3 regions of the Thermopolyspora sp. NPDC052614 genome follow, and region 3 is predicted to be linked to each of the others. Evidence: riboswitches for the same ligand, from Rfam matches in the RefSeq annotation. Region 3 holds a riboswitch; each other region holds the start of a gene.
The links. Region 3 has a riboswitch for thiamine pyrophosphate ahead of AB0K60_RS32590 (cytosine permease). Riboswitches for the same ligand answer to the same signal wherever they lie in the genome.
Positions count from the first base shown of each region.

Region 1 (9,579 bases), on a different contig from region 3:
AGGTGCCGCAGCTCGCGCACCGAGTGGTTGACGGCGGTGAAGTGCGCGACCGGGGTGAGCGTGGTCTCGTGCGCCAGGCGCTCCACGATGTCGACCGTGCGGTCGCGGGTGGAGCCGCCCGCGCCGTACGTCACCGACACGAACGTGGGGCGCAGCGCCTCAAGCTCCCGGATCGCCCGCCAGAGCTGGCGCTCCCCCTCGTCGGTCTTCGGCGGGAAGAATTCGAAGGAGAATGACCGGTCCCCCGACGCGAGCAGATCGCGGACGGTGGGGACTCGGGCGGCCATGCGCGAAGAGCGTCCCAAAGACATGAGCGCCAGGCTACCGGGTCTCGGGCCAAGGACGATCAGGGCGCTCACCAGGTGAGATGCGGCCAACAATAATGTTTTCAATACTATTATCAGAGCTTGTCATGTGAAGACCTGTCGATATGGCCATCGGCGACGGCCCGTTAGTCTCGGAACATGACCGCTTCCGCCAACCCGCTGGATGTCGTCCGCATCGAGGTGGACCGCGCCCTGAGCGCGTTCGTCGGCAGGCACCGCGCCATGTTCGACGACCCGGCGCTCGGGCCCGTGCTCGCCGCGGCCGAGGACCTGCTCGCGGGCGGGAAGCGGCTGCGCCCCGGCTTCTGCTACTGGGGCTGGCGCGGCGCGGGCGGCGGCGACGAGCCGGCCATCTTCACCGCCGCGGCGTCCCTGGAACTGCTGCAGGCGAGCGCGCTCGTGCACGACGACGTCATGGACGCCAGCGACCTGCGCCGCGGCATGCCGGCCGCGCACCGCCGCTTCCAGGCGCTGCACGAGCGCTCCGGCTGGCACGGCTCGGCCGAGCAGTTCGGCGAGGGCGCGGCGATCCTGCTCGGCAACCTCATGCTCGTCTGGGCCGGGGAGATGTGGCGCACCAGCGGCCTGCCCGACGCGTCGCTGGCCGCGGCCGAGGCGGTGCACGACAACATGCTCGCCGAGTTGATGTGCGGGCAGTACCTCGACCTGCTGGAGCAGGCGCACGGCGAGGGCACGTTCGAGGGCGCGCTGCGGGTCGCGCTGTTCAAGAGCGGCAAGTACAGCGTGGAGCACCCGCTCCGGCTGGGCCTGGTGCTCGCCACCCAGCGCGTCGAGCCGTGGATCGACACGCTCTGCGTCGAGTACGGCCAGCAGGTCGGCATCGCCTTCCAGCTCCGCGACGACGTGCTCGGCGTGTTCGGCGACCCGGCGGAGACCGGCAAGCCCGCGGGCGACGACCTGCGGGAGGGCAAGCGCACCATGCTCGTCGCCCGCACGCTCGCCGCCGCCAACCACGCCCAGGCCGAGGTGGTGCGCTCCCATCTGGGCGATCCGGAGCTGTCCGCCGAAGGCGTGGCCCGGCTGCGTCAGATCATCACCGAGACCGGGGCACTGGGCGAGTGCGAGGACATGATCAAGCGCTACCTGGAGTCCGCCCTGGACGCCCTGGAGCGCTCTCCGCTGACCCAGGAGGCCCGCACGGCCCTGGCCGACCTCGCCGTCATCGCCACCACCCGCCGTACCTGAGGCCGCACCTGGACCCCACCTGAGGCCGCACCTCGGGCCGGACCTGAGGCCGGACCTAAGGCCGGACGCAGCCGGGCGGGTCAGGCCGCCGCGAGCCGGCGGGCGAACTCCGCCGCCGCCGCGCCGGGATCCTCCGCCTCGGTGATGGCCCGGACCACCACGACCCGGCGTGCCCCCCAGGCGAGGACGTCGTCGAGGTTGGCCAGGTCGATGCCGCCGATGCCGAACCACGGACGGTCCGTCGGCAGGGACGCGGCGTGTTTCACCAGCGGCGGCCCGGGGGCGGGACGCCCGGGTTTGGTGGGCGTCGGCCAGATCGGCCCGCAGCAGAAGTAATCGACGCCCTCCCGCGTCGAGGCGTCCGTCGCCTCGGCCGCCGAATGGGTGGACAAACCGATCATCGTCTCGGGGCCGACAATGCGCCGGGCGACGTCCACCGGCAGGTCGCCCTGGCCGAGGTGCAGGACGTCGGATCCGGCGGCGTAGGCCACGTCCGCGCGATCGTTGACCGCCAGCAGCGCGCCGTGCCGGTCGCAGGCCGCGCGGAACAGCTCAAGGAGCTCCAGCTCCTCACGGGCCTCCAGGCCCTTCTCACGAAGCTGGACGATGTCGACGCCGTTCGCCAGCACCGCGTCGAGGAACCGCGCCAGGTCCCCCTCGCGACGCCGGGCCCCGGTGCACAGGTACAGCCGAGCGTCAGAAAGCGAGCGCCTGGGCACGCCGCTTCACTTCGGTGTGCCGACCCGCCCTGATCGCGTCGACCGGCGCTCCGGGCAGGGAGTCGTCGGCGGTGAACAGCCAGCGCAGCGACTCGACCTCGTCGTAGCCGGCGTCGGCCAGCACGGTGAGCGTGCCGGGAAGGCCCTTCAGGATGTCACCGTTCCGGATGAAGACCGCCGGGACCTGCGGCTCTCCGCCTTCACGCCGGACCCCGATCAGCTTCCTGTCCCTCAGGAGCTGCTTGGCGCGCCCGATGCTGATACCGAGACGCGTGGCCACTTCCGACAGGGGGAGCCACTCGCCGATGAGCTGGTCCGTCTCCCGGTCGATCTGTACAACAGAAAGCGTCACGCAACCACAATTACCACGGCCGACCGCTTGTCAAACACCCCCGGCATGGTGCGAGAACGCGCGGCGCAAAGGTTTTACCATGCGCGGATAAAAACGCCGATGGGACCATGAATCGCCCCCGGACATCTCGCCCGTACGGCACCCGTTACCCGCGATGGGTGACGTATCAGCCAGCCCACCAGCAACACGGGACAAAGTGTCCGCACGACGGCGACGGTCGCGACGTACGCCGACGCAGCGCCGCTCCCGGCCCGCCCGCCCTTCTCCACACCGTCGAAAGACGCCACCGGCAGTAACGCCGACGACGCCGACGACGACGGCGACGACGGCGACGACGGCGCTCGCGGCGGCGCGACCGGGCGGCATCCGGGCGGCCTCGGCGATCAGGCCGCAAGCAACGCGGAACCCATCACCGAAGCCCACGGCCCTTCCGACCGGCCGCCGACGGCGACGAACCACGTCGGCCCGTCCGGCCCGCGTCCCCGATGCCCGCTCGGCGAAGATCAGCTCAGGACGCAGTCGCGCAGCGTGGTGTCGGGATCGGAGAGCCGGTCCGGATCGACGCGGTGGCGGGCCTCGATGATGCGGCGGCCTTGGACCAGGTCGCGGGGCCGGTCCACGGTGAGGATCGCGGTGAGGACCTCGTCGCCGGGCGGGCCCGCGAGCCAGCAGACGGCCCACTTGGCGTCGGCGGAGGGCTCGCCGCGCGGCAGCATGCGCGCGCCGACGTGGTGGCCGACGTACTGGACCATGCGGCCGAACTGCTCGGACCAGAAGTACGGCACCGGGTCGTAGACCGCGTCCTCGCCGAGCAGGGTGGCCACGGCCGTGTCGGGCGCGCCGAGGGCGGTGTCCCAGTGCTCGACCCGCATCCGGGTGGAGAAGCGCCGGGACCACCAGGCGGCGCAGTCGCCCGCCGCCACCACGCCGGGCAGGGTGGTGCGCAGGTGGGCGTCGGTCAGGACGCCGTCGCCCAGTTCCACGCCGGACCCGCGCAGCCAATCGATCGCGGGCCGTACCCCGACGCCGCTCACCACCACGTCGGCCTCGACGAACGAGCCGTCGGCGAGCGTGACGCCGCCCTCGTCCACGGAGGCGACCTTCGCCTCGAGCAGCAGCTTGATGTCGGCCTCGGCGTACCAGGGGGTGGTGTAGGCCCCGACGGTCGGTCCGAGGGCCGCCGCCAGCGGCGTCGAGGCGGCCTCGATCACGGTCACCTCGCAGCCCTTCTTGCGGGCGGCGGTGGCGACCTCGGCCCCGATCCAGCCCGCGCCCACGACGGCGACCCTGGTCCGCGGGCCGAGCAGGGCGCGCAGGGCCAGCGCGTCGTCGATGGTCCGCAGCACGTGTTGCGGGCCGCCGCCGGGCAGGCGGATCGGCTTCGCGCCGGTGGCGATCACGAGGCCGTCGTAACGCACCTCGCCCGAGGACGTGATGAGCACGCCCTCACGCAGCCCGGTCGCGACGACGCCGGGACGCACTTCGACGCCGACGGCGTCGAAGTCGGAGTCGACGGTGGTGCTGTCGACCTCGCCGAGCAGGACCGCCTTGGACAGCGGCGGCCGGTCGTAGGGACGATGGGGCTCCTCGCCGATCAGCGTGATCGTGCCGCCGAATCCGCGAGCCCGCAAGGCCTCGACACTTCGTAAGCCGGCCAGGCCGGCACCCACCACAACGACATGATTCACACGCCGACCATAGACGGGGATCCCGGTACACGCTAACCGCGATTGGGTAACGGATCCTCTCACTGTGCCACAAATCGGGTGATGAGGACGCCCACATCCGCACGAATCGTCGGCTGAACGACCGCTCCGCCCCGACCGCGCCGTTCCCGGCCCTTCCCGCCCTTCCTCCTCCGGCGCCCGTGCCGCCGTGACGCCCGTCGCCCCCGCACGTCGCCCCCGCACGTCGCCCCCGCACGTCGCCCCCGCACGTCGCGCCCGCACGTCGCGCCCGGCGACACGCCCTCTCCGGCCTCCGCGGGCGAGCCTCACGGGGACGTCGGAGCCCAAAACGCCGTCCCGAACGGCATCCCGGCCAGGCCGTTTCGCCCAGCCCATGCTCACCTCTCGTGCCGGGACGGCGTCGCCGAACGCCGCATGTCTCCGGGCTGAAACCCGCCGAGGTGAAAATTTCAGCTCGGCGAAGCCCCCGTTCCCAAGGGGCGGGCGGCCGGGAATAGGCTGAGAGCGGAACAAACGCGCGGGAGCCCGGCGAATCGGGCTGAGAGGAGGGCGTGCGGCCCTCGACCGCAGGAACCTGATCCGGGTCATACCGGCGAAGGGAGCGGATACCTGAATGAGTGACATCGGCAACGGTTCCGCGCCGGACGTGCTCGTCGTCGGCGGCGGGATCATCGGCCTCTCCGTCGCCTGGCGGGCGGTGCGGGACGGGCTCACGGTGGCGGTGGTGGATCCCTCGCCCGGCTCGGGGGCGTCCCACGCGGCGGCGGGCATGCTGGCGCCGGTCAGCGAGGTGACCTATACCGACGAGCCGCTGCTGCGGATCGGCCTGGAATCCCTGGCGCGGTGGCCGGCGTTCGCGGCCGAACTCGCCGACGCCTCCGGAATCGACCCCGACCACCGCACGGACGGCACGCTCGACGTCGCCTTCAACGCCGACGACATGGCGGCGCTCGACGCGCTGGGCGCCTTCATGGGCGAGCTCGGGCTCCCGGTCACGCGGCTCACGGGGCGGGAGTGCCGCCGTCTGGAGCCGATGCTCGCGCCGGCCGTACGGGGTGGGCTGCTCGCCGAGGGCGACGCCTGGGTGGACCCGCGACGGGTCACGGCGGCGCTGCTCGCGGTGCTGGACGCCGCGGGAGTGCCGCTGCACCGGGAGCGCGTCACCGGCTTCGTGCTGACCGGTCCGGCCGAGGACCCGACCGGCTGCCGGGGAGTGCGGCTCGCCTCCGGGCGGACCCTGCCCGCCGGTCGGGTGGTGCTCGCCGCGGGGGCCTGGTCGGGCTTCGTGGACGGCCTGCCGCCGGGGATCCTGCCGCCGGTGCGCCCGGTGAAGGGGCAGATCATGCGGCTGAGGTCGCCGCGCCCGCTGCTCACCCGGTGCGTCCGGGGCGTCGTGTACGGCTCGCCCGCGTACCTGGTGCCGCGCGGCGACGGCGAGGTGGTGCTGGGCGCGACCCAGGAGGAGATGGGCTTCGACGAGCGGGTGACCGCGGGCGGCATGTGGGAGCTGCTGCGGGACGCGCGGGAGCTGGTTCCGGGCGTCACCGAGCTTGAGCTGGTGGACGTGGTCGCCCGGCTCCGGCCGGGCACCCCCGACAACCTTCCGATGATCGGCCCCACCGCCGTCGACGGGCTGGTGCTGGCCACCGGTCACCATCGCGGCGGCGTGCTGCTCGCCCCGCTCACCGCCGACACCGCCCTGGCCGAGGACCGTTCCGCCGTGGCGGCCTGCTCGCCGCTGCGTTTCGCGGGCACGGCGTACGGGGGCGGGCACACCGCCGAGATCCACGATCGCGAGGACCGGACGGCGGGCGCTCCCGAAGGGCGCGACGCGCACGTCGCCGCCGGGGATGCGCACGGCTCCGTGCCCGGCCGGGAGCCGCACGATCGGCAGGGAGTGACGAGCGGTCCCGACTAGCGAGCCAAGCGGACAGGCCGGGCCGGACGGGTCGGGCCGGACGGTCGGGCAGGACGGGTCGGACCGGACAGGCCGGACTGAACGCGGCGAGCCCCACGGCCGGGCGGAATGGAACGGGCCGAACTCCACGGCCGGGCGGGAGCGGTACGCCGGACCGGGCGGGTCATCTCGGCGGCCGGAAGGAGCGGGCCGATTGAGCGGGACGGGTGCGCGATTCGAACGCAGGGGACGGGCAGGGGCCCGTCGTCGACAGGGCACGGACGGGTACGGAGCCAGATGCGAATCATGATCAATGGGAAGGTCGCGGAGTTGCCCGAGGGCACCACGGTGGCGCAGGCGGTGCGGGCGCTGACCGGGATGACGACCGGCGTCGCGGTCGCGGTGAACGACGAGGTGGTGGCGCGCGGGGCCTGGGAGACGACGCCGCTGGCCGAGGCCGACCGCGTCGAGGTGCTGACGGCGGTGCAAGGTGGATGAGCTGATCATCGGCGGCGAGAAGTTCTCCTCCCGCCTCATCATGGGCACGGGCGGCGCGCCGTCGCTGGAGGTGCTTGAGCAGGCGCTTGAGGCGTCCGGCACGGAGCTGACGACGGTGGCGATGCGCCGCCTGGACCCGTCGGCGCACGGCTCGGTGCTGGACCTGCTGCGGCGGCGCGGCATCAAGGTGCTCCCGAACACGGCCGGGTGCTTCACCGCGGGCGAGGCCGTGCTGACGGCCCGGCTCGCCCGCGAGGCGCTGGACACCGCCTGGGTGAAGCTTGAGGTGATCAACGACGAGCGCACGCTGCTGCCCGACCCGATCGAGACCTTCGACGCCGCCGAGCGTTTGGTCGCCGACGGGTTCACGGTGCTGCCGTACATCGGGGACGACCCGGCGCTGGCCCGCCGGCTCGAACAGGTCGGCTGCGCCGCCGTCATGCCCCTGGGCTCCCCGATCGGCTCCGGCCTGGGCATTCGCAACCCGCACAACATCGAGCTCATCGTCGAGGCGGCTGGCGTGCCGGTGATCCTGGACGCCGGGATCGGCACGGCCAGCGACGCCGCCCTGGCGATGGAGCTCGGCTGCGACGCGGTCCTGCTGGCGAGCGCCGTCACCCGGGCGCGGCAGCCCGCCCTGATGGCCGCGGCCATGCGCGACGCGGTGATCGCGGGCCGGGCCGCCCGCCTGGCCGGCCGCATTCCCAAACGCCACCACGCCCAGGCATCCTCGCCCACCACGCCCTGAACGAGGGGCCGCGGGCGAGGAGACGGGCGGGGAGACGGGCGGGGAGGTGCGTCCGCCATGAAGGGGTAGGGTAACGGGCACGTATCCGCATCGGTTTCGGGCGTCGGCACGTGCCGGGACGCAAAGCCGCCGTAAACTCCCCACGTGGACACGACGCTTGCGGACCCTCTGGTGGGACGGCTCCTGGACGGGCGCTATCGCGTCGACTCCAGGATCGCCCGGGGTGGCATGGCCTCGGTGTACCTCGCCATGGACGTCCGGCTGGACCGCACCGTCGCCGTGAAAGTGATGCACCGCTCGCTCGCCGAGGACCCCGCCTTCGTCCGCCGTTTCATCGGCGAGGCCAAGTCGGTGGCCAGCCTGTCGCACCCCAATGTGGTGGCCGTCTTCGACCAGGGCACCGATGGTGAGCACGTCTACCTGTCGATGGAGTACGTGCCGGGGCGCACCCTGCGGGACGTGCTGCGCGAGCGGGGGCGGCTGCCCGCCAGGGAGGCGCTGGAGATCATGATTGCGGTGCTGGCGGCGCTCGGCGCGGCGCACCGGGCCGGGTTCGTGCACCGGGACGTCAAGCCGGAGAACGTGCTGCTCGCCAACGACGGCCGGGTCAAGGTCGTCGACTTCGGGCTGGCGCGCGCCATCGAGGGCAGCAACCACCAGACCCGCACCGGCTTCATGATCGGCACGATCGGGTACATGTCGCCCGAGCAGGTGACCGACGGGCGGGCGGACGCGCGCAGCGACGTGTACGCGTCCGGCATCATGCTGTTCGAGCTGCTCACCGGGCAGCCGCCGTACTCGAGCGAGAGCCCGATGGCGGTGGCCTACAAGCATGTCCACGAGACCGTGCCGGCGCCCTCCAGCCTGGTTCCCGACATTCCACCGGCGATCGACCGCCTGGTCGCGGACGCCACCGCCAAGGACGCCGACGACCGTCCGGCCGACGCCGGCGCCCTGCTGGTGGCGGCGGTCGAGGTACACCGCGCGCTTCCCCCGGGCGGTGCCGCGCCGCCTCCCCCGCCGCAGGCGGACGCCGCGGCGCGGGTGGCCGGGCTCCACCAGACCGGCGAGCACTGGACCGGCACCGGGCCGGTCGGCCCCGATCGCGCGGGTCCCGGGCCCGTCGCCGCGCCGCGTACCGGGCCGAATCGGACGATGGTCCAGCCGAAGCTCGAGTTGCCGACCGAGTCGACGCGGCGATCCCGGTCCCGGTCCCGGCGCCGCATCGGGCCGCAGTGGGTCGCGATCGGCGTGCTCGCGGTGGTCATGCTCGCCGGAATCGGATTCACGGCCTGGTACTTCTCGCAGGGTCAGTACACCACCGTGCCCAACCTGCTGAACAAGAACATCGTGGCCGCCCAGAGCGAGGCGACCAAGCTCGGTTTCCGGGTCACCGTCGCCAAGGCCGAGAACAGCGACAAGGTCGCGGAGAACATGGTGCTGCGCACCGACCCGGCGTGGGGCTCAAGCGTGCCCAAGGGCTCGCCGCTCACGCTGATCCCCTCGGCCGGTCCGGTGAAGGTGGTGGTGCCGGACGTGGCGAACCTCACCGAGGGCGCCGCGCGATCGAAGATCGCCCAGTCCGGGCTGACGGTCGGCAAGGTGATCAAGCAGGGGAGCCCCACCGTTCCGCGGGGCCAGGTGCTGCGGACCAGCCCGCAGATCGGGTCGAAGGTCAGGGAGGGCCGTGAGATCACCATCATCGTGAGCTCCGGTCTGCTCATGCCCGACGTCACCGAGATGCCCCGGGAGCAGGCCGAGCAGTTCCTCCGCGAGAAGGGCCTCAACCCGCAGGTGGTGGAGCAGGTCGACGACGCCCCGGCGGGCACCGTCATCGCCCAGAGCCCGGCCGCGGCCACGCCGGTCGACAAGGGCGCCGTCGTCCAGATCACGGTCTCCAGGAACGAGAACATCGTCTGCTTCGGCCCGTTCGGGGAGTGCCCGCCGCCCGGCCAGGAGCAACAGCTCATCCCCGTTCCCGATGTGCGGTTCAAGGACGTCAGGGACGCGCAGGAGGAACTGCGCAGGGCCGGCTTCCAGGTCAGGGTACGCGGCGTGGCGCGGTCGGGCCGGGTCTTCGCCCAGCACCCGATGGGCCAGGTTCCCCCGGGCACCCGCATCACCATCTGGCATTAGCCGCCGGTA
Region 1 covers NZ_JBFATZ010000004.1:54,271-63,849, forward strand. Annotated here, with positions in the region: gene metF (methylenetetrahydrofolate reductase [NAD(P)H]) at 1-311, opposite strand, end outside; gene AB0K60_RS09855 (polyprenyl synthetase family protein) at 465-1,532, shown strand; gene thiE (thiamine phosphate synthase) at 1,613-2,251, opposite strand; gene AB0K60_RS09865 (Rv2175c family DNA-binding protein) at 2,229-2,603, opposite strand; gene AB0K60_RS09870 (FAD-dependent oxidoreductase) at 3,107-4,291, opposite strand; TPP riboswitch at 4,799-4,909, shown strand; gene thiO (glycine oxidase ThiO) at 4,905-6,209, shown strand; gene thiS (sulfur carrier protein ThiS) at 6,486-6,686, shown strand; gene AB0K60_RS09885 (thiazole synthase) at 6,679-7,434, shown strand; gene pknB (Stk1 family PASTA domain-containing Ser/Thr kinase) at 7,579-9,570, shown strand.
Region 1: another riboswitch for thiamine pyrophosphate. It lies ahead of thiO (glycine oxidase ThiO); the one in region 3 lies ahead of AB0K60_RS32590 (cytosine permease).

Region 2 (9,579 bases), on a different contig from region 3:
GAGCTGACGATGCGGCAGATCGCGGCGGTGGACCGGGCGCTGGCCCTGGGCGGGCAAAACGGCCGTCCTGCGGCGTTCCTGCTGGATTTGCGGCTCGGCGAGAACGGCAAGACCGCCATCTCCTACGGCGATCCGGACGAGGCGGACAACGTGGTCGCCTACGTCCCGGGCACCGGCACCACGTTGGAAGGCTTCACCGGGGACGCCAAACGCGCCGCCGTCCTGTGGGATCAAGCCCACGCCTTCGCCGAGCCGGGCAAGAAGATCGCCTCCATCGCCTGGCTGGGGTACGACGCACCGCAGTGGGGCAAGACGGTGAGCATCGATCGGACCGTGGTGAACATGAACGCCGCCAAGGCGGGCGTCCCCGCGCTGGCGAGTTTCACCGACGGGCTGCACGCCGCCCACCAGGCGGGCGCGAACGTCCGGCTGACCGTGCTCGGGCACAGCTACGGCTCGACGCTGGCCGGCCTTGCCGCCCAGGCGCGCCCCAGGACCTTCGCCGACCAGGTCGTGTTCGTGGGCAGCCCCGGCGTCGGCGCGGCCAGGGCCAAGGACCTCGGCGTCGATTCCGTGTGGGTGGGCGAGGCCCCCAACGACCCGGTCGGCGACATCGGCTCGCTCCCCCTCAACCTCACCGGCACCCTCGACAGGACCACAAAGCTGCCCGAGTGGGGAGGTCCGCTTGGCCCCGACCCCAGCAACAGCGAGTTCGGAGCCAAGCAATTCTTCGTGCCGGACACGGGGGACCCGGCTCGGACTTTCAAGGCCCACTCCAGTTACTGGGATACAAGGCCGGGGCCCTTCGGCTCAGCCTCCCTGCGTAATCTCGGTCGTCTCGTCAATGGGCAATACGGCGACCTCATCTTTCCTGCCAAGCCATCCCCCTCGGCGTTCCCCACACCGGCCTCTCCCACCCCGACGCCTCCCCCACCCGACGTCTCACCGCACCCCACGCCGACCGGGAAGCCTTCCCCTTCTCCGCTGCCCTCGCCCTCTCCGGCCGGAGGATGAATGTTCCGCATCACCGTCATCATCGCTGTCATCGCCGTCGTCACCGGCTGCAGCGTCTCAGGAGGAGGTTCGACGGACGACGTGAGCCAACCTGCGATGACCAAGTCTCAAGCGCTCGCCCGGATCGAGCAGCTGATCCAGGCCACAGCGAGTGAGCTTAACCCGAAGCCTCGCCTGGAGCTCTACCGTCCGAGCCTCAATGAGAGCAGTTGTCCGGACGCCACGGGCGACGATTCCAGCCGCGTGGTGATCAGCCGGGCGTACTACCTGCGAGACATTCCGAGTGAACAGAACTCGCAGGTGTCCGAGCAGGTCCAGCAGCACTGGCAGCAGCAAGGCCATCTGATCGAAGGGGTCTCCAGGAACGGTTTCAACATCGCGGGACGATCGCGGCCGGACGACTTCCTGCTCGCGCTCGACCGGACGGGCGAGGGTGCATTGATGCTGGGAGTCACTTCCCCCTGCGTATCGGCGAGCGAAGATCCGACCGCCACTCCCCATCCGTGATCAGCCAGGGGAGCGGCGATCGATCCGTTGGTCTCGAGGGACGGATGCCCTCTCGGTGAGCGATGGCGCGGGTGGTGAGCGAACGTTCATCCTGCCTTGGCGGTGATCTCGGGTGTCGATGGGGTCGGCGTCTTGGTTGCCGCCGAGTCGGCCGGGGGTGGCGTTTGGTGCGGGATGGCGGGGCAGGTCCCGGGCTCGGGGTCGTGGGAGAGGACGAACCAGAGGGTGCAGCGTGGGGGCTCTTCGAGGAAGCCCCAGCGGGAGGAGAGGGCGCGGATCAGGCGGATGCCCCGGCCGGATTCGGTCAGGTCGTCGTCGGGGTGACAGGGCGCGGTGGGGATGGTGTCCGAGCCTTCGTCGGTGACCTTGACGAGGAGTTCGCCGCCGCCGTCGGCCAGGACGGCGACCTCGATGGACGTGGAGCGGGTGTGGACGGCCGCGTTGGTGACCGCCTCGGAGAGGAGGAGCAGGGCGTCGTCGCGGCACGGGTGGCGGTCGATGACCTTGGCCAGCCATCGTCTGGCCTCGCCTGCCGCCGTTTTCGACGGGGTGAAGGCGGCGGTGTCCAGGGGGCGGAAGTACGGCGCGATGATCATATGTGGCTGTGCCTTTCCTTGCGGGGGGCAGGGGCGAAGGTCCGCAGGCCTGGCTCTCGCCATCGGACGTGAAGCAGGAACACTCGCTGTGACATTTCGCATGCGGATCGCGACGCTAGGAAGGCAAGACGGACCCGAGCACGTCGCCGCCATGCCACCGCTGCGGCTTGAGTACCTCTCGCCGCGCGGCGACGCCGGGCTTCCTTGAGAAACCTGAGATTTACCAGGCCAAGACGCTTATGGTTGACCTCACTGAACCACTTAGCGTTATCGGCCGCGTTCGGAGAGTGGGGTGTGCGAGGTGGCGGGACAGACGACGCTGCTGAAGGTGCTGCTGGCCAAGCGGCACCTTCAGACGCACCGGGCGTTCCGGCTGGAGTACGACAAGGTGGCGCGCAAGCTGGACGCGCGGCTGATCGGCATCGCGCCGGGACGCGAGCAGTTCGCCCGCTGGCTCGCCGGCAAGGTCAAGACCAAGCCGTCCTCCGAGCACTGCCGGGTGCTGGAGCGCATGTTCCCCGGCCACACCGTTGCCGAATTGCTCGCCCCGTACGACCCTGGAAAGAACGAACCAAGTGTTTCCCCCACGCCCTCCGAGAATGAGGAGGCCGCCACGGACCGGCGACAGGTATTCCAGCTCGGCGCGGTGACCATGACCACCGGCCTATTGGACGGCCTCACGCAAGGCCCCGACCTGCTGGAACAGGCACTTCACTCGACCACCATCAGCGAGGGCAGATTGTCCTTGCTGGAGGCCGAGGCCGAGCAACTCGGTCTGTCCGGTGGTCGGGTGTCTTCGGAAAGCTTCATACGCGAGATCCTTCTAAATCTGTCGGGTGTGCGTGCGCTGCTGAAGGCTCATCAGCCCACCGCTGTTCAGCAACGCCTGGCACGGGTCGCGGCGCGGATGTCCTTCACGGTCGCCGAGCATCTTTTCTATCTCCACCAGCCCGAACTGGCCCGCCGCTGGTGGAGAACCTCCCTCCAGGCAGCCGAAGAGGCCGGAGATCGTAACTTCGCCGATCACGCCTACGCGGCCTGCGCCTACTTCCCGACCTACTCCAACGATCCGCTGAGCGTCCTCGCACACGTCACACCGCGCTTGGAACAGGCGACTAAAGCCACCCCCTCTATTGCTTGGATGTGGGGGTTCGCCGCCATGGCACATGCGGTCCTTGATAACCGCAGCGAATTCGAACGGGCGAACAACGCGGCACAAAACACTCTGGCACGTTGCGCTCCCGAGAGCCTCGCACCAAGCATCTTTTCGTTCCTGCCCAGAAAGCAGGCGTTTTATGAGACCCGTGCGCGTGCAGATCTTGGGGATGTCGAGGGGGCAGGAGAGGCAGCAGCTCGCGCACTGGCGGCCTTCGAACCGACCACAACAACCGATCCAGCCTTGACACGTCTCGCATACGCCAGCGCGTTGGCGAAGGCGGGTGAGATCGAAGAGGCATGCCGCCTGGCAGCGATTGCAATCGAGTGTCGAGACGTTCCGGCTCTCCCCGTGGTGATACGCGCCCACCAGTTTACCGCTCTAATTGGCCAGAAATCCGCCGCTGCCAACGAATGGCGCGAAGCCCTGAAGGCGATTCGAGTTCCAGAGCCAGGAGCTTATGCACGACCGACGGATAAGGCATAAGGAATACTCAGGGCCAGCTAGAATAGCGTCTTTGGCGGTCGGAATAGCCCTCCATCAATTGGCCCTTCTTCGCCGATCGACGATGCGTCTGGCAACGACGAGGAGGAGCCGCTGAGCTTTTTCCTGACCCTGCGAGATCGTTTCCCCGCATGAAATCCGGCTGCCACCTCCTGTTTGTACCGATACGAGTCAAGCGCCAGTAGCTCGCGTGCCCGCCACGGACACCGCTCCCCGGCCTGTCGGTGGCCACGGGCCGGGCAGTGCCCAAAGCCCTTGGGCAACGGACGGCGACCGCCTGCGCGGCCTCGCGGGACCGGAGAGCTCGTCAGGAGTTACCTCCCCGGGAGTAGCCCACCAGATTGTGATCCCGGTGCCGTACGAACGAAGCCTTCCTCTGCAGGACGCCTGAAGCGGCCGGGCCGGATGACGATTCGGGTACGAGTGGCGGCCGAAGGGGTGCAGGAACCGTGTGGAAGCGAAGAATCGTCAAGATCATTTCTATTACGCTGGCCGTGCTGGTCGGGATACCGGTCGCGGTGCTCGCGGGGCTTCTCGTTTGGGACGGTGGCATCGACGACGATCCACGCCGGGAGATCCTCGATGGGGTGCGGATCGATCTGCGGACGGCCGTGACCCGGCTCGGTCCTATCGAGTACGACCTGTACGGCGCGAAGGGCCCCGTGCTGCTGTCGGTCCACGCAGGGCTGGGCGGAGCCGATCAGGGACGGCTGTTCGCCGACTGGCTGCGCGGGGACTCGTTCCGCATCCTTAGCCCCTCGCGGCCGGGCTACCTCGGCACGCCGCTGGAAAGCGGCCGTACCAACGAGGAGCAGGCGGACCTGCTCGCCGCGCTGCTGGACGAACTCGGCATCGAGCGGGTCGGGGTCCTTGCGGTCTCGGCGGGAGCCCCCGTCGCCTACACCTTCGCCGCACGTCATCCGGACCGGATCTGGGGACTGGTCTCCATCGGCGGCGTGAGCAAACCGCAGCCCGGTGAGACGAGCTCGCCGGCGCGCAGAACGTTCCTGAACGTCGTCGGTCAGAAGCTCGCCCTGCTGACGGCGAGGCTCTCATTCGAGAGCGTGGTCGCCGGGACGTTGGACGAGACCAGCACCTTCACCGAGGAACAGCGGGCGAGGCGCGTCGCGTACATCATGAACACCCCGCACGTGCGGGCGCTCTTCGAGGCGATGTTCGCGACCACGTTTCCCTACCAGCGGCGCTGGCCGGGCACGGACAACGACGCGGCGCAGGCTCGGCGCGGCGGCCTGCCGCTGGAGCGGATCATGGCACCGACCCTGCTGATTCACGGCACGCAGGACGGTGATGTGACTTTCGACCATCACGAGTTCGCGGCCCAGCGGATACCCGGCGCGGAACGATACCGGATGGAACACGAGGATCACCTGGGCTTCTGGCTGAGTCCGGAAGGGTCTCGGGCACAAGCCGTAGCGAGGGACTTCCTCCGGAAACACGCGCCGGGCGAGTGAACGCGGTGGGCCGCCGGGGATTCCGGCCTGTGGCGAGCGCACGGCCGTGGCGCAGCGCGGTGCGCCGACGACGCGCCGACGGCGAGCCCACGCCGAGCACCGCCGCGAGGAGCACGGCGAGCACGGCGTCGGGCAGGCTCCCGCGGCCCCCTCGGATCGAACCGCGTTCCCGCACACTACGACGTGAATCGGCGCTCATCCCTCCGGGGCCGTATCGCGGACTACTCCCGGCGGCGTAGACCGGCCGCCGCTGCTTCTGGTGGGGTAGCGACAGCTCACTCCCCGCGCGGGACGCCCGAGACCGCCGACCGGACGACGATTGCGTCATGAGACTCCCAGTCAGATCTATCCAGGGGGCGGCGCTGCTGGCCACCGGGCTGCTCGCGGGCGCGTTCGGGTACGGCGCGGCCAATGTGGTCCCCACGTTCCGGGCCGTCCCGACGGATGTGCGCCTGACCTTCCACACCACGCTGATGAACGTCAACGCACCGATCATGCAGGGTGCGATGGCGCTGGCCATCCTCACCACCTTCGGCCTGGCGATCGCCCGCCGCCCGCGCCTGCCGTCGCTCGCCGCCGGCGCGCTGGTGCTGACCTCGCTGCTGATCACCCTGTTCGGCAACGTCCCGCTGCACCCCCGGTTCCGGGAATGGGCCGCCGACTCGGCCCCGGCCGACTACGCCGAACTCTTCCAGCGATGGGAGCTGTTTCACGCCCTGCGCACCCTGACCGCGCTGGCCGCCTTCGCGCTCATCGTCATCGCCGCCGTCGTCGCACGGCCCGCACCTCGCTGAGGACGTCATGTCGCACTGCCGCGACCAACGAACACGAGGACATGGCCGTATGAGCACATTTGAGGTGATCTAATGCCCGACTTCCACGCCTTTCTGACACGGATGCCGTACGAGCTGGCCTTCAGCCAGGAGGATGCCGCCACAATCCTGGACCGCTACTACTCCCCCGAAATCGAATACCACAACGACGGCATCACCCTCGACCGCCAGCGGCTGATCGACCACGCCGGACCGGTCCGCAAGAACGTCCGCGAACTGAACATCGAGATCCACGACACGCTGCTCGACGGCGACCGAGCCGCCGCCCGCTACACCATGACCGTCCTGGTCAGAAAGGACAAGACGGTGCGGATCGAGGTCTGCCTGTTCGCCCGGCTCGCCCCCGACGGACGGGTCCGCCGCGTCGACTCGATCACCAGGACCGTCACGCAGTGAACGGGAACGATTAGCGGACCGGGCGGCTTCGGCGGGCAGGCGTCGTCAGGTGAGCCACCGGGCGGTGGGCCACGTCTCCCTGCGCCACGCGCTGTCCCAGAACAGCCACTCGTACTCCGTGGCCCGGAGGAACGCCGCCGTCATGGCCTCGCGTGACTCGCCTTCAGCCGCGGCGAGACGGTCGGCGATGCTCTTGACCTGCTCGACCGACGCTGCGAAGTCCGGGTCGGAGTAGGTGGAGATCCACGCGCGGTACGGATGATCTTCGATGTGGGCGGTGCTTTGCAGGAGTGCCGTGCCCACGTCCTGGTACACCCAAAAACACGGCAGCAGCGCGGCCACGAGCACAGGGTACGGCTCGGCCAACGCGGTGGCCTGCAGGAACGACGAGTAGCCCAGGCACGTCGGCGAGGTCGCGATGCCCTCGATGTCCTCGGCGGACAGGCCGAACTCCTCGACGTACCCGGCGTGCAGGCTCCGCTCCACCACCAGCGCCGTGTGCGCGCCCTGCGCGAAGAACGCCGCCTCCTCGGGGTTCGCCGCCCGCACCGACGCCGTGGCCAGCGCCTTGGCGAACGCCACCAGGTAGCGGGCGTCCTGGACGATGTAGAACGCGAACCGGTCGCGGTCGAGCGTGCCCGCCCCCAACTCGGTGTTGAACGGGTGATCGTGGATGGCGCGCACCAGCTTGGCCGCGCGTTCCCACACCTCGTCGCAGAATGCCGCGTCTCCCACGTGACGTCCCTCCGCTAGTGCTAACTAGTTCAGGTTCGACGGGTCTGATCTCAGCCCGGCCATGCCGGGCACCCCGCGTCACAGCACACCCTAACAGCGGCGCGCCGACCGGGGCACGACCAGGCGCCAGGTTCGAGGGTCGGCCCAGAGCCCGCGCACGAAGACGGCTTGTTACGTCGCAGCCGACGCGTCGCCTGCCAAGGCCGGACCACGTTCGCCACGCTGACCTGGCCTTTCAGCCGGGCCAGACTCGCATTCTTCAATAAGTGTAGGTTAATCTTCGTTTTTTGAAGGTTATGCCGCCGCCGCTGCTCCCGATCTTCCGTTCGGAGTCGCAGGTGAAACTCCTCACCTGGATGCTCCTGCATCCCGACACCGAGGACTCGATCAGTGGCCTCGCCGAACGCCTAGGGCTTCCGTGGCTGACCGTTCAGCGGGAGGCCGGGCGTCTCGTCCAGTCGGGCGTGCTTTCGTGCGGGAAGTGCGTGCCCGGCCCCACCTGCTCGTCGTGACTGACGAGGAGAAATGACGATGGTCGCCTGGTGACAGTCTGGCGGTGGGTACGGCCGCTCGCGGGGCGGCCGGCCGGTGAGGGTCGGCCGCCCCGCGTGATGGGTCAGGCGCCGCGGAGGGTGGCTCCGAGGCGGGTGGTGGCCAGGGCGACGGCGGCGTCGCGGGCGGCCGTGGTCTCCTCGACGGTAAGGGTGCGGTCGGGGGCGACAATCCGCCTTGGCCCATCGAAGTGAATCTGGTCGCGGTCCAGTCCAACCAGGCCGAAGCGGTCTGCTCGGCCACCGCGCGCCGCCGGCGTATCTTCCAGCCGTCGGTGAGCGGCTCGCAGCGGCGGGGCAAGGGAACTAATCGAATTCCGGAGTCGGCATCGGCAGTACTGAGTGTGGACCGTGCATCAATTCCTCATCGAGTCGGATGCCGCTTTCCAGTTCCACCACGGTCAGGCAGGCCGCTACGATGTCCACCGTGGCCTCCCCCTCCTCGCTGTCATATGCACTCGTGAGGAGGTCGGCGTAGCCGGCCAAAGGGCCGAGGAGGTCCGTCCAGGGTGTGAAGGGCAGGTCGAGCGGTTCGGGGTGTTCGAGGTTCCCTTCGGTGTTCCCATACCGGACGTACATGGTGGTGCCGCCATTGATATCGAAGGCCACATACCAGTGGCGAAAGCCTTCGCCGCCGAGTCTGTCGGTCACCTGCTTGTGTTCAGGCAGAGGGAAGGACCAATTCAAGGTGACGATGCCCGCACCAACCTGGTACAGGGAAAGGTCGGCACCGCTGTGTGGCTCACTAGGGCCTCGCAGTTCGACGGTGCCGAACCCCATCCGACGTACGGCCTCATCGATGGCGAGGATCCCGGAGTCGGGAATCGTCACCGTGTACGCCATATCCTCGCCGAGGTGGTCCAGCAGCTCAGTGTAATGAGCGACGACCTCATCCAACATAGTCTGATTGACCTTCCGTCTGTTCAGGAGGCCCCCCAGGATCACGGGCTGATCTGCGAAGCCTGGGGGGCATTGCTTCTGACGCCGCTCAGATACTAGTGCGGATTCTGTCCAGGCACATGCGCCTCTACCCAGTATTGATCATAAGTGATATTCCGGCGATTGCCGTCCTCTCCTAGGATCCTCTGGGTTCCGTAGAAGACGCCGAGCCTAATCCCGTCTTCGGTGTTGCGCTTATGCCATACAGGTCTAATCGACCAAGCGTAAGCGTCGGGGCTGTTCACCCGCTCTACACTAACCCAAGTGCCTTGCATGGTCGACTGGAACGGGAACTCGTCACATTCATAGACCTTGTGGAGTTTACCCTTCCCTAGTTCTGCATCCCTTCGATCATAGTCTGCGAATAGCTGCCTACACCGCTTGCGACTTTTTTCGTTATTCTTCCTTTTCCAGGTCCCGTTGACCAGGCGCGTGAGGGGTTCGCTGCTTACCGCCCAATGGCCTGGGATTATTTTGTCCCGCTTGACCGGAAGCGTCAACTCCGTCTTGTGCTGGGCCGTCCAAATATGGGATGCGACGCTTCGATATGCCATGTTGACGTTGTCGGGGTCTCCCATATGGGTCCATGGAAGGCCAGGACGGGTCTCTGTCGTCTCATATACAGCCGCCACCTTGTCAAAGATGCAACCGCTGCCATAATGCCGGATGAGGTAGGATGCCGAGTCGCATCGGGATTGCGGCTTGGCATCCGACCAGTAGTACTTCGGTTTCGTACTAGGAATACCATCGAGCCATATCTTGGTGTAAAATTTTGGATAGCAGTATTCGATCTTATCGATTCCCCCGCCGTTCTGCTCATTCGAAACGACGGTGAAGTCGACAGTCTTTCCGTCCCGCCACTCCTGCCAACTTGCC
Region 2 covers NZ_JBFATZ010000022.1:72,366-81,944, reverse strand. Annotated here, with positions in the region: gene AB0K60_RS32185 (alpha/beta hydrolase) at 1-1,014, shown strand, start outside; gene AB0K60_RS32180 (hypothetical protein) at 1,015-1,521, shown strand; gene AB0K60_RS32175 (ATP-binding protein) at 1,608-2,117, opposite strand; gene AB0K60_RS32170 (hypothetical protein) at 2,419-3,759, shown strand; gene AB0K60_RS32165 (alpha/beta hydrolase) at 4,227-5,249, shown strand; gene AB0K60_RS32160 (DUF1772 domain-containing protein) at 5,576-6,043, shown strand; gene AB0K60_RS32155 (nuclear transport factor 2 family protein) at 6,116-6,478, shown strand; gene tenA (thiaminase II) at 6,524-7,213, opposite strand; TPP riboswitch at 7,203-7,299, opposite strand; gene AB0K60_RS32145 (hypothetical protein) at 7,501-7,725, shown strand; gene AB0K60_RS32140 (hypothetical protein) at 8,071-8,664, opposite strand; gene AB0K60_RS32135 (LamG-like jellyroll fold domain-containing protein) at 8,760-9,579, opposite strand, start outside.
Region 2: another riboswitch for thiamine pyrophosphate. It lies ahead of tenA (thiaminase II); the one in region 3 lies ahead of AB0K60_RS32590 (cytosine permease).

Region 3 (9,579 bases):
GCGACAAGCTGAACGCGGCCTACTCGTTCGATGACGGCGGTCCCAAGCTGCTGACCAGGACCGTGGAGAAGATCACCGGCATCCGGATCGACCACTACATGGAGATCGGTTTCGGCGGGTTCGTCGGCATCGTGGACGCGGTCGGCGGCGTGAACATCTGCGTGAAGCAGAACATCCGGGACCCGAAGGCCGGGATCAACCTGAAGAAGGGCTGCCAGGAGCTGGACGGCGGGACCGCGCTCGGCTACGTGCGCACCCGCGCCACCGGCGCCATTCCCGACTTCGAGCGCACCCAGCGGCAGCGGCAGTTCTTCTCCGCCGTGGTGAAGAAGGCGGCGAGCCCCGGCGTGCTGCTCAACCCGTTCCAGGCGATTCCGCTGGCCGCGGCCGCCACCGACTCGGTCAGCGTCGACAACGGCACCGGCACCTTCGACCTGCTGTCGCTGGGCCTGGCCATGAGCAACGACCCGGTCACCACGGTCGTGCCGGTGGGCTCGTTCCCCACCATCAACGGCGTCAACTACGCCAAGTGGGACTCGGCCAAGGCCACCAAGCTCTTCGACGCGCTCGCCGCGGACAAGCAGGTGCCCAAGGACGCCCTCGCCAAGTGAGGTCCGGCGGCGCCGGATGACTGTTTCGCCCCGCTCGTGGCGTACGCCGTGAGCGGGGCGAGCCGTGTCCAGGGGCGGACATCGGGTCCGTGCGCCGTAAGGGTTCTGTAAGCCGGATCCCGGATGTCTACAAGTGGGGTGCGGTGCTCTTGTAGGTGACATCACGACCGCCGCGCCGCCGGGAGGTTGCGCCGGCTGCCGGGCGCGGTCGACAGGCACCTATACGCAGGAAGGGAGGGCGGCGTCGATTCCGCGCCGCGCGACATCATGAACTTCAAGGTCCTAGCTCGCAGCCCCATCACCTGGGCGGCCATGGTAGTGATCGCGGCCATCATCGGTGTCGTCCTCTATCTGTTCCAGCCCTGGCGGCTCTTCACCACGGTCGAGGTCAACGAGGCCGAGCCGGGCGTGACCGCGCCGGCCAAGGTGGGCGGGAACGGCGAGGTGGCGTCCGGCGAGAACGACGGCGCGGACGCCAAGCCGGCCAAGAAGACCAAGGAGCTCGCCTCCGGCGCCTTCGTCTCGCACGAGCACTCCACGACGGGCAAGGCCCGGGTGCTTGAGCTGGCCGACGGCAGCCGGGTGCTGCGCATCGAGAACCTCGACACCTCCGACGGGCCCGACCTGCGGGTGTGGCTGAGCGACCAGCCGGTCAAGGAGGGCGCCGCGGGCTGGTTCGTGTTCGACGACGGCAAGTGGCTGGAGCTGGGTCGGCTCAAGGGCAACAAGGGCAACGCCAACTACGCGATTCCGGCTGACGCGGACCTCGACACGCTCAAGAGCGTCACGATCTGGTGCAAGCGCTTCAGCGTCTCCTTCGGCGCGGCGGCGCTCGCCTGAGACGTCGGACCGATACGGCGCCCCTGCCCGCACTGCGGCGTGGGGGCGTCGTGTAGATGGGCGCAATGGTTATCCACAGGCTGTGGATGACTGGTGTGTATCTGTGGGTATCCCTGTGGATAACGTGATCGGGTGCTTGTGACCTGGGACTAAGAGGGGCTTGCGGTGGTCGCCTCGGCGCGGCGGTGGGCGGGCGCGGTTACGGTAGGGATATGCCAGAGCTGCCGGAGGTGGAGTCGCTCGCCGAGTTCCTGCGCGAGCAGGCCGTCGGGCGCACGGTGCTCGCCGTCGAGGTGCCCGCCTTCCAGGCGCTGAAGACGGTCGATCCGCCGGTCACCGCGATCCGCGGCCTCGCCGTGACGTCGGTGGCGCGGTACGGCAAGTTCCTCGATCTGGCCTTCGGCGTGGGCGGGCCGCACTTCGTCACGCATCTGGCCAGGGGCGGGTGGCTGCGCTGGCGGGACGACTTCGCCGGGGTACGGCCGGCGCGGCCGGGCAAGGGGCCGCTGGCGGTGCGGGTGCGGTTCGCGCCCGACGCGGAGGGGCGTTCGCCCGGCTTCGAGCTGACCGAGATGGGCACGCAGAAGCGGCTGGCCGTGTACGTGGTGAACGATCCGCGCGAGGTGCCGGGCGTCGCCACGCTCGGGCCCGATCCGCTCGCCGACGACTTCTCGGTGGAGGCGCTCAAGGGCATCGTGCGCGGCAGCCGTACCCAGATCAAGGGGTTGCTGCGGGATCAGAAGGTCATCGCGGGCATCGGCAACGCCTACTCCGACGAGGTGCTGCACGCGGCGCGGATGTCGCCCTTCAAGATCGCGGGGACGCTCACCGACGAGCAGGTGGCGCGGCTGCACGAGGCGATGGTGACGACGCTGCGCGAGGCGGTGGCGCGCTCGCGCGGGCTGGCGGCCAAGGATCTGAAGTCGGAGAAGAAGAGCGGGCTGCGGGTGCACGGCCGTACTGGGGAGAAATGTCCGGTGTGCGGGGACACGATCAGGGAGGTGTCGTTCGCCGACTCGGCGCTGCAGTACTGCCCGACCTGCCAGACCGGGGGCAAGCCGCTCGCCGACCGGCGGATGTCCCGCCTGCTCAAGTAGGCGCACCCGGGCCCGACCTGGCGGCGCGGGCTGCCAGAATGGCCGGATGAACGTTCCGGAGACCCCTGTTCAGTCCGTGCCCGACGACGCCTACCTGCTCGACGTGCGCGAGCCCGAGGAGTGGACGGCCGGGCACGCGCCGGGCGCGGTGCACATTCCGCTCGGCCAGTTGCCGGCCCGGGTGGCGGAGGTGCCCGCGGATGTGCCGATCTATGTGATCTGCCGGGTCGGCGGGCGGTCGGCGCAGGCGACGGCGTGGCTCAACCATCTCGGGCGCGAGGCGATCAACGTCGGCGGCGGCATGATGTCGTGGGCCTCGGCCGGGAAGGCGATGGTCGCCGAGGGAGGGCACCCCCCTTACGTGGCCTGATCCCGAATGGCATAATCCGGGTAAAAGTTAACAACCGCGGGAGCTCGGGCGGAAACCGGGCTGAGAGGGCGGCTACTTCGCAGGGGAAGTCGTGCCGCCGACCGCCGAACCTGTCCGGATAATGCCGGCGTAGGGAGCGTGTGATGAGGCCTGCCGCCACCAAGGACGAATCTGCCACTTGGGACAAGCGCGACGAAGCACCTCTCACTCTCGATGAAGCACCCCCGCAGACGCTGGGGGTGCTCGACCAGGGCGCCTTCTGGGCGAACCTCGGCGTGAGCCTGCTGGGGTTCTCGGGGGCGCTGTTCCTGCTCAACCCCCTCGGCGACGCGCCGCTGACCTTCACCGCGGCGATGGTCGCGGCCGTGGTCGGCAGCCTGGTGGGCACCGCGATGGTGGGCCTGGCCGCCGTGCCGGGGGCGCAGACCGGGCGGCCGGCGATGGTGCTGCTGCGCGGGCTGTTCGGGGCGAGGCTGTCGTACGTCCCGACGGTGCTCAACATCATCCAGATGCTCGGCTGGGGCGCGTTCGAGCTCTGGGTCATCGCCCAGGGCGCCCAGGCGATCTTCGGGGGCGCGGTGCCGTACGGGGCCTGGGTGATCGCCGCGGGCGTGATCACGACCGCGCTGACCATCAGGCCGCTCGGGGCGATCCGACTGCTGCGCCGGTACGTCACCGCCGGGGTGATCGTGTCGATGGTCTGGCTCACCGTCGCGCTGGTCCGCGAGGGGCCCGCGCTGAGCGGCGGCTCCTGGGAGGCGTTCGCGCCCGCCATGGACTATGTGATCGCGCTGTCGGTGTCGTGGGTGCCGGTCGCGGCCGACTACGCGCGGCATTCCCGGTCGGGCCGGGCGGCGTTCGCCGGCGTGGTCGGCGGCTACACGATCGCGCAGGTCGCCTGCCTCGCGCTGGGCATCATCGCGCTCGCGCTGGTCGCCAACGACGACACGCGGGTGTGGAGCGCGTTCGTGGCGGCGCCGCTCGGCGCGCTGTTCTTCGGCATCCTGGTGCTGCGCGAGACCGACCAGTCCTTCGCCAACGTGTACTCCACGGCGATGTCGCTGCAGAACCTGCTGCCGCGGGTGGACCGGCGAATCTTCTCGGTCGCGATCGGCGTGCTCACCACCGTGACCGCACTGGTGCTGGACGTCAACTCCTACGGCGCCTTCCTGGCCGTGATCGGCGCGGTCTTCGTGCCGATGTTCGCCGTGCTCGTCGTGGACTACTTCGTCCTCGGCGGCGGCGCACGCTGGAACACCGCCGAGGACGCCCCGTCGCGCCTGCTCATGGTGCTTCCATGGCTGCTCGGCTTCGCCACCTGGTGGATGCTCGCGGCCCTGCCCGAGGTGTCCTGGTGGAAGGCGCTGTGGACCGCCGTGCGCGAGGCGATCGGGTTCACCCCGGCGCCGTGGATGAGCGCCGCGGTCGGCGCGTTCCTGGTGGCGTCCCTGGTCACCCTCCTGGTGGGCCTGCCGGCCCGCCGCCGTTCCGGGTCCGTGCGGTCCGAGCGCGGCTGACTCCGGGCGATCAGTCGGCCGATCAGCCGGCCCATTAGCCGACGTCGATGCCCTCCAGGGCCAGCAGGCGGCGCTTGGCCTCGACGCCGCCCGCGTAATTGCCGGGCTTGCCCTCCGCCTCGATCGCGCGGTGGCAGGGCACGATCAGGCACACCGGGTTGGCCACCAGCGCGTTGCCCACCGCCCGCAGCGCCTGGGGCCGCCCGATGCGGGCGGCCAGCTCCCGGTGGGTGGTCACGGTCCCGTACGGCACCGCGAGCATCATCTGCAACACGGTACGCGCGAACGGCGTGGCCAGCCGCAGGTCCACCGAGCCGGTGAACGCGCGCAGCCGTCCCTCGAAGTAGGCGTCAAGCTCGCGGCGCAGCGGGTCGAGCCGCCGCGGATCGGGGCCGATGAACCGGCCGATCTCCCGGCTCACCCGCTCGAAGATCGCGTGCTCGTTCTCGAAGCTGCAGGCCGCGACGCCGCGCGCGGTGACCGCGAGGACCAGCCGGCCGACGGGCGTGTCCGTGGTGCCGAAGGCGATCTCGGGCGGGGTCACGCCGACGTAGCCGGGCGCGGTCACCCGGAGCAGGGCTTCAAGATCTGGTGACGGCATCGCCCACGTCCTCTCCCGCGGCCGGCCCGGGCGCGTGCTCCCACCGCCCCGGCGACCGTCCCACCAGCGTATCGGAGCGGTCTCAGCCCAGGAAAAGCGGCAAGATCAAGGCAGGAGAACGGGCACGATGGGGACGTGGGTGACGAGAGGGTCGAGAGCGCCGACGACGGCATCGCGCGTGCCGTGGTCGCCAGTTCGGCCAACGCGATCGTCGCGGTCGATCGTGATCTGGTGGTGCTGGTCTGGAATCCGGCGGCCGAGCGCATGTTCGGGTGGGCCGCCGAGGAGCTGATGGGGCGGCGGGCGCCGATCGTCCCCGGCGATCTCCTGGCCGAGCAGAACGGGGTGCTGGAACGCGTGCGCACGGGCGGGCGGGTGTCGCTGCGCACCAAGCGCCTGCGCCACGACGGCTCGCTGATCGACGTCGTCGCCGACATCAGCGCGCTGCGCTCGGACGCCGGGGCGCTGCTCGGCTACACCTTCGTCTACCACCTGGTCGAGGAGGACGAGACCGCCCGCGACCACTACGCCCGCCGGGACCGCCTGGTGCGGCGGCTCACCGACGTGGTCGGGGACATCAACGCCGAGCTGGAGCTCCCGGCGGTGCTCGACCGCATCGCGGCGAGCCTCACCGAGCTGACCGGTGCGGACGCGGGCTGCTTCGTGCTGATCGAGGACGAGCGGCTGAAGCTGGTGAGCTCGCACCGGCTGCCCGAGTCGATGCGCGGCGTCACCGGCGACCTGCACACCAGCCTCGTCGGCAAGCTGCTGCGCACCGGCAAGACCGTGCTGCTGGAGAACGGCGACCCCGCCGGGCTCGACGAGCTGATCTGGTCCCGGCTGCCCGGCCTCAACGCGGTCGCGCTCGCGCTCGCCGCCGTGGGCAGCAGGCCGTACGGCGCGCTGTACGCGTTGTTCGCCTCACACAAGGTCGGGCACGTGGAGCTTGAGCTGCTGGAACTGCTCGCCGCGCACGCCGGCATCGCGGTCGGCAACGCGCTGTCCTACCAGGAGGCGGTACGCCAGCGCGCCCACCAGCGGGCGGTCGTGGACGCGTCGGCGGACGGCATCGCCGTACTGGACGAGCATGGGCGGGTGCGGCAGTGGAACCCGGCCGCGCAGGAGCTCACCGGCTTCCCGGCCGAGAGCGTGATCGGCGGGCCGCCGCCGTTCCCGCTGCCGCCGCCGGGCGAGAAGCTCACCACGCAGTTGCCGTCCGGGCGGTGGCTCGACATGGTCAGCGCGGAGATCACCGAGACCTGCGAGGTCGTGGTCGACTTCCGCGACGTGACCAAGGCGAAGGAACTGGAGGAGGCCAAGGACCTGTTCCTCGCCACGACCAGCCACGAGCTGCGCACGCCGATCACGGTGGTGCGGGGGTTCGCCAGCACGCTCGACGCCAAGTGGGACGTGCTGTCCGACGCCGAGCGGCGCGCGGCCGTGCACACGATCGCCGAGCGGGCGAACTCGCTGGGGCGGCTCGTCGACCACCTGCTGCTCGGGGCGCGGGCCGGGGCCGAGGAGCTGCAGATCCGGCTGGAGACCTTCGACCTGGCCGAGCGGGTGCGGGCGGCGACGCTGGGGCTGCCCGCGTTCTCCGAGCGGCACCGGGTGGAGGTGAACATCGCCGACCTGCCGCCGGTGGTCGGCGATCCGCTCGCCATCGACATCCTGCTCGACCAACTGCTGGAGAACGCCTTCAAGTACTCGCCGGACGGCGGGCTGATCCAGGTGGCGGCGTGGGCGGACGACGGCGAGGTCGTCGTGGTCGTGGAAGACGAGGGGGTCGGCATCCCGCCCGCCGACCGCGAGCGCATCTTCGAGCGCTTCGTCCAGGTGGACAGCGGGGACCGGCGGCGGTTCGGCGGGGTGGGGCTCGGGCTGTACATCGTGCGGAACCTGGCGCGGGCCCAGGGCGGGGACGTCACCGCGCACACCCGGCCCGGTGGGGGGACCCGGATGCGTCTCGTGCTTCCGGCGGCTGCTAATGTCACCGAACCGGACAAACCCGCATCTGTGCTGATGACGGGGCTCACTAGCGGACTCGACACACCGAAGCGGTAACAGGGCGGTCACAGATAAGCTGATCTATTGTCGAATGTGCACAAGCCGTAATGGCGTCGCGGTTTCCATGCCCTAGGAACGGGGCATTTCGGTCGTATCTGGGTTGTCTTTCCTCAGGGGGAACAGGAATCGGGGAGGTGAGTGCGTCGAGCGCCGTCCTGCTTCCATACGCGCCGTCCAGCGTCGCCGTCGCACGCCAGCGCCTCAGCGCCGATCTTCGGGCACGGGGGATCTTCGCCGCGGTCGCCGACGATGCCGTCCTGGTGATGAGCGAGCTGCTGAGCAACGCCCTGCGCCATGCGCATCCCCTGCCATCCGGGCAGGTCAGGGTGGCTTGGGAGTTCGTCGACGGGAACGTCGAGGTCCAGGTGAGCGACGGCGGCGCGGCCACGGCGCCGCGTGCCGGGCGGGCGCCGTTGTCCTCGCTGGGGGGTCGGGGACTGGGCATCGTGGAGTACCTCGCCGAGCGGTGGGGGGTGCGCTATGACGAGGAGTGCACCACGGTGTGGGCGGTCGTCTGCACCCCCGAGACGTCTGTGGCGAGCCAGAACGGGCAAATTGGGCATGACGGTCAGAGTGCCCAAAATGGGCACATTAAGACGCCCGAAATGAGTGTGCTACGCGAGTGCGGCTGACCGCGGATAGAGCACAATACGTTCCGCCGTCGACCAGGCCGTGCTGACCAGCAGATATATGCCGGTCGCCAGCGGAAACACCCCGGCCGCGAGTATCACCCCGAACGGCAGCAGCCGCAGCGCCCTGATCGGCACCTCGCCCATCCGCCGGGACAGCACCCACGCCAGTACGGCGAGCGCGAACAACAGCCCTGCGAAGACGAGGGCGGCCGGGCTGAACAGCCCCGAGGTCGCCACGACCGCGGCGAAGTGCTCGCCCAGCGGCACCCCGAGCGCGCTCTGCGCGAGCAACGCGTTCGGCTGTCCGGCGATCGTCGCCGAGATGAACAACTGGTAGGTCACCGAGAAGAACGGCAACTGCGCCAGGCCGGGCAGGCATCCGGCCAGCGGCGAGGTGCCCTCCTTGGCGTACAGGGCGGCGAGCTCGCGGTTCAGCCGGTCGGGGTTGGCGCGATGGCGTTCGCGCAACCGCGCGATCTTGGGCGCGATCCGGAGCCGGTCGCGGTGGGCGCGTGCCTGGCGCAGGCTCAGCGGGAGCAGCAGCACCCGCACCGCGAGCGTGAACAGCACGATCGCGACGGCGGCGCCGGTGTGGTCGGCGAGAGAGGAGATGAGCCGGTAGGCGGGTTCGAGAATCGGGTCGAACATGGTCGGGGGAGCCCTTCGTCGTACGCGTGCTTGCCGGCGCGGCGACGGCGTACGGCCGCCGCGCGATGGGGACGCGATGGGGATCGGCGAACATGACGAATGCGCCCGCGACCTCACGTGGGGATCCCTCAAGGATCCCGGGGGCCCGTGCCGAGGTGAACGAGTGACGGAAACGAGCCCTGGCGAGGCGTGCTCCCTGCGTCGGGATCGGCGGCAGGGTCCCTCGCGGTGAGGTTCAGGCGGGCGCGGGGCTCCGCGTCGGCGCTCTAGGGCGTGGCCGCCCGGCGGTATCGGGGTCGCGCAGCCGCACGACCACCGGCCGCGCCACCGGCACGGCCTGGCCCGCGACGGCATCGGCCCGCGGCATTCCCGCCACGAGCCCGACCGCCCAGGCCAGCATCAGCAGGGTGACCCCCACCAGGCCGAACGCGGTCACCGTCGCGAGGCCGGATGACCCCGAGACCAGTTCCGCGAGCAGGGCCAGGGAGGTCACCGCGCCTACCGCGAGGAGTTCTTGCCGACGACGGTGACCGCCACGAACACCACCAGGGCGATCACGCCGATGATGAGGGCGAACTTCAGCAGCGCGAACAGCGCCGGAATGATGAACGAGAAGAGCACGAAGAGGGCGAGTAACGCCCCTGCGACCATGAAAACGATGCGGGCCATGCCACAACGCTACGTCGCTTCCCCCCGCTCCGCGACGCACTTGCGGATCACGGATGGGACTCGAGTCGTCCGATGCACGGTGACCAGGGGTGTTTTATTCAGCGAGTTGACGGCGTCCGGCTTGGGACGGTGAAACCCCGCCGAGTCGGCCCGGCGACCGCTGACGCGTCCGAACGAGCCGTCGGCTCCGGCGATGGGCGTACGGCGCTGCGCCACGTGGACAAGGTGCGAACAATGAACGTTCGCGGACGTCGCCGACCGGCCTCGCGGTGAAGAGTTTGCGCAGTTCGGGTGCCGAGTGGCCACACCGACCGGGCAAGCGTCCTGGCGGCACGGGCGCGTCGTCACCCAGCCCATAGCGTCACGCCGGGAGGCTTCGGTGCGGGTAGGCCGCGAGGCGATCGGCTTGGACACGATCCGCTCAGTTGGCTTCGGCCAAAGGTGCGTACTTACGAAGTCGTGACGTATGGGGCGTCCTGATCGGACCCGAGCGCGAGCGTCTGTGTAGGTAAGTAACGTGAGGGCAT
Region 3 covers NZ_JBFATZ010000023.1:47,499-57,077, forward strand. Annotated here, with positions in the region: gene AB0K60_RS32570 (LCP family protein) at 1-611, shown strand, start outside; gene AB0K60_RS32575 (DM13 domain-containing protein) at 924-1,451, shown strand; gene AB0K60_RS32580 (DNA-formamidopyrimidine glycosylase family protein) at 1,664-2,548, shown strand; gene AB0K60_RS32585 (rhodanese-like domain-containing protein) at 2,595-2,918, shown strand; TPP riboswitch at 2,945-3,071, shown strand; gene AB0K60_RS32590 (cytosine permease) at 3,062-4,435, shown strand; gene AB0K60_RS32595 (methylated-DNA--[protein]-cysteine S-methyltransferase) at 4,470-5,036, opposite strand; gene AB0K60_RS32600 (PAS domain S-box protein) at 5,172-7,100, shown strand; gene AB0K60_RS32605 (ATP-binding protein) at 7,238-7,735, shown strand; gene yidC (membrane protein insertase YidC) at 7,718-8,383, opposite strand; gene AB0K60_RS32615 (DUF6412 domain-containing protein) at 8,619-8,876, opposite strand; gene AB0K60_RS32620 (hypothetical protein) at 8,882-9,052, opposite strand.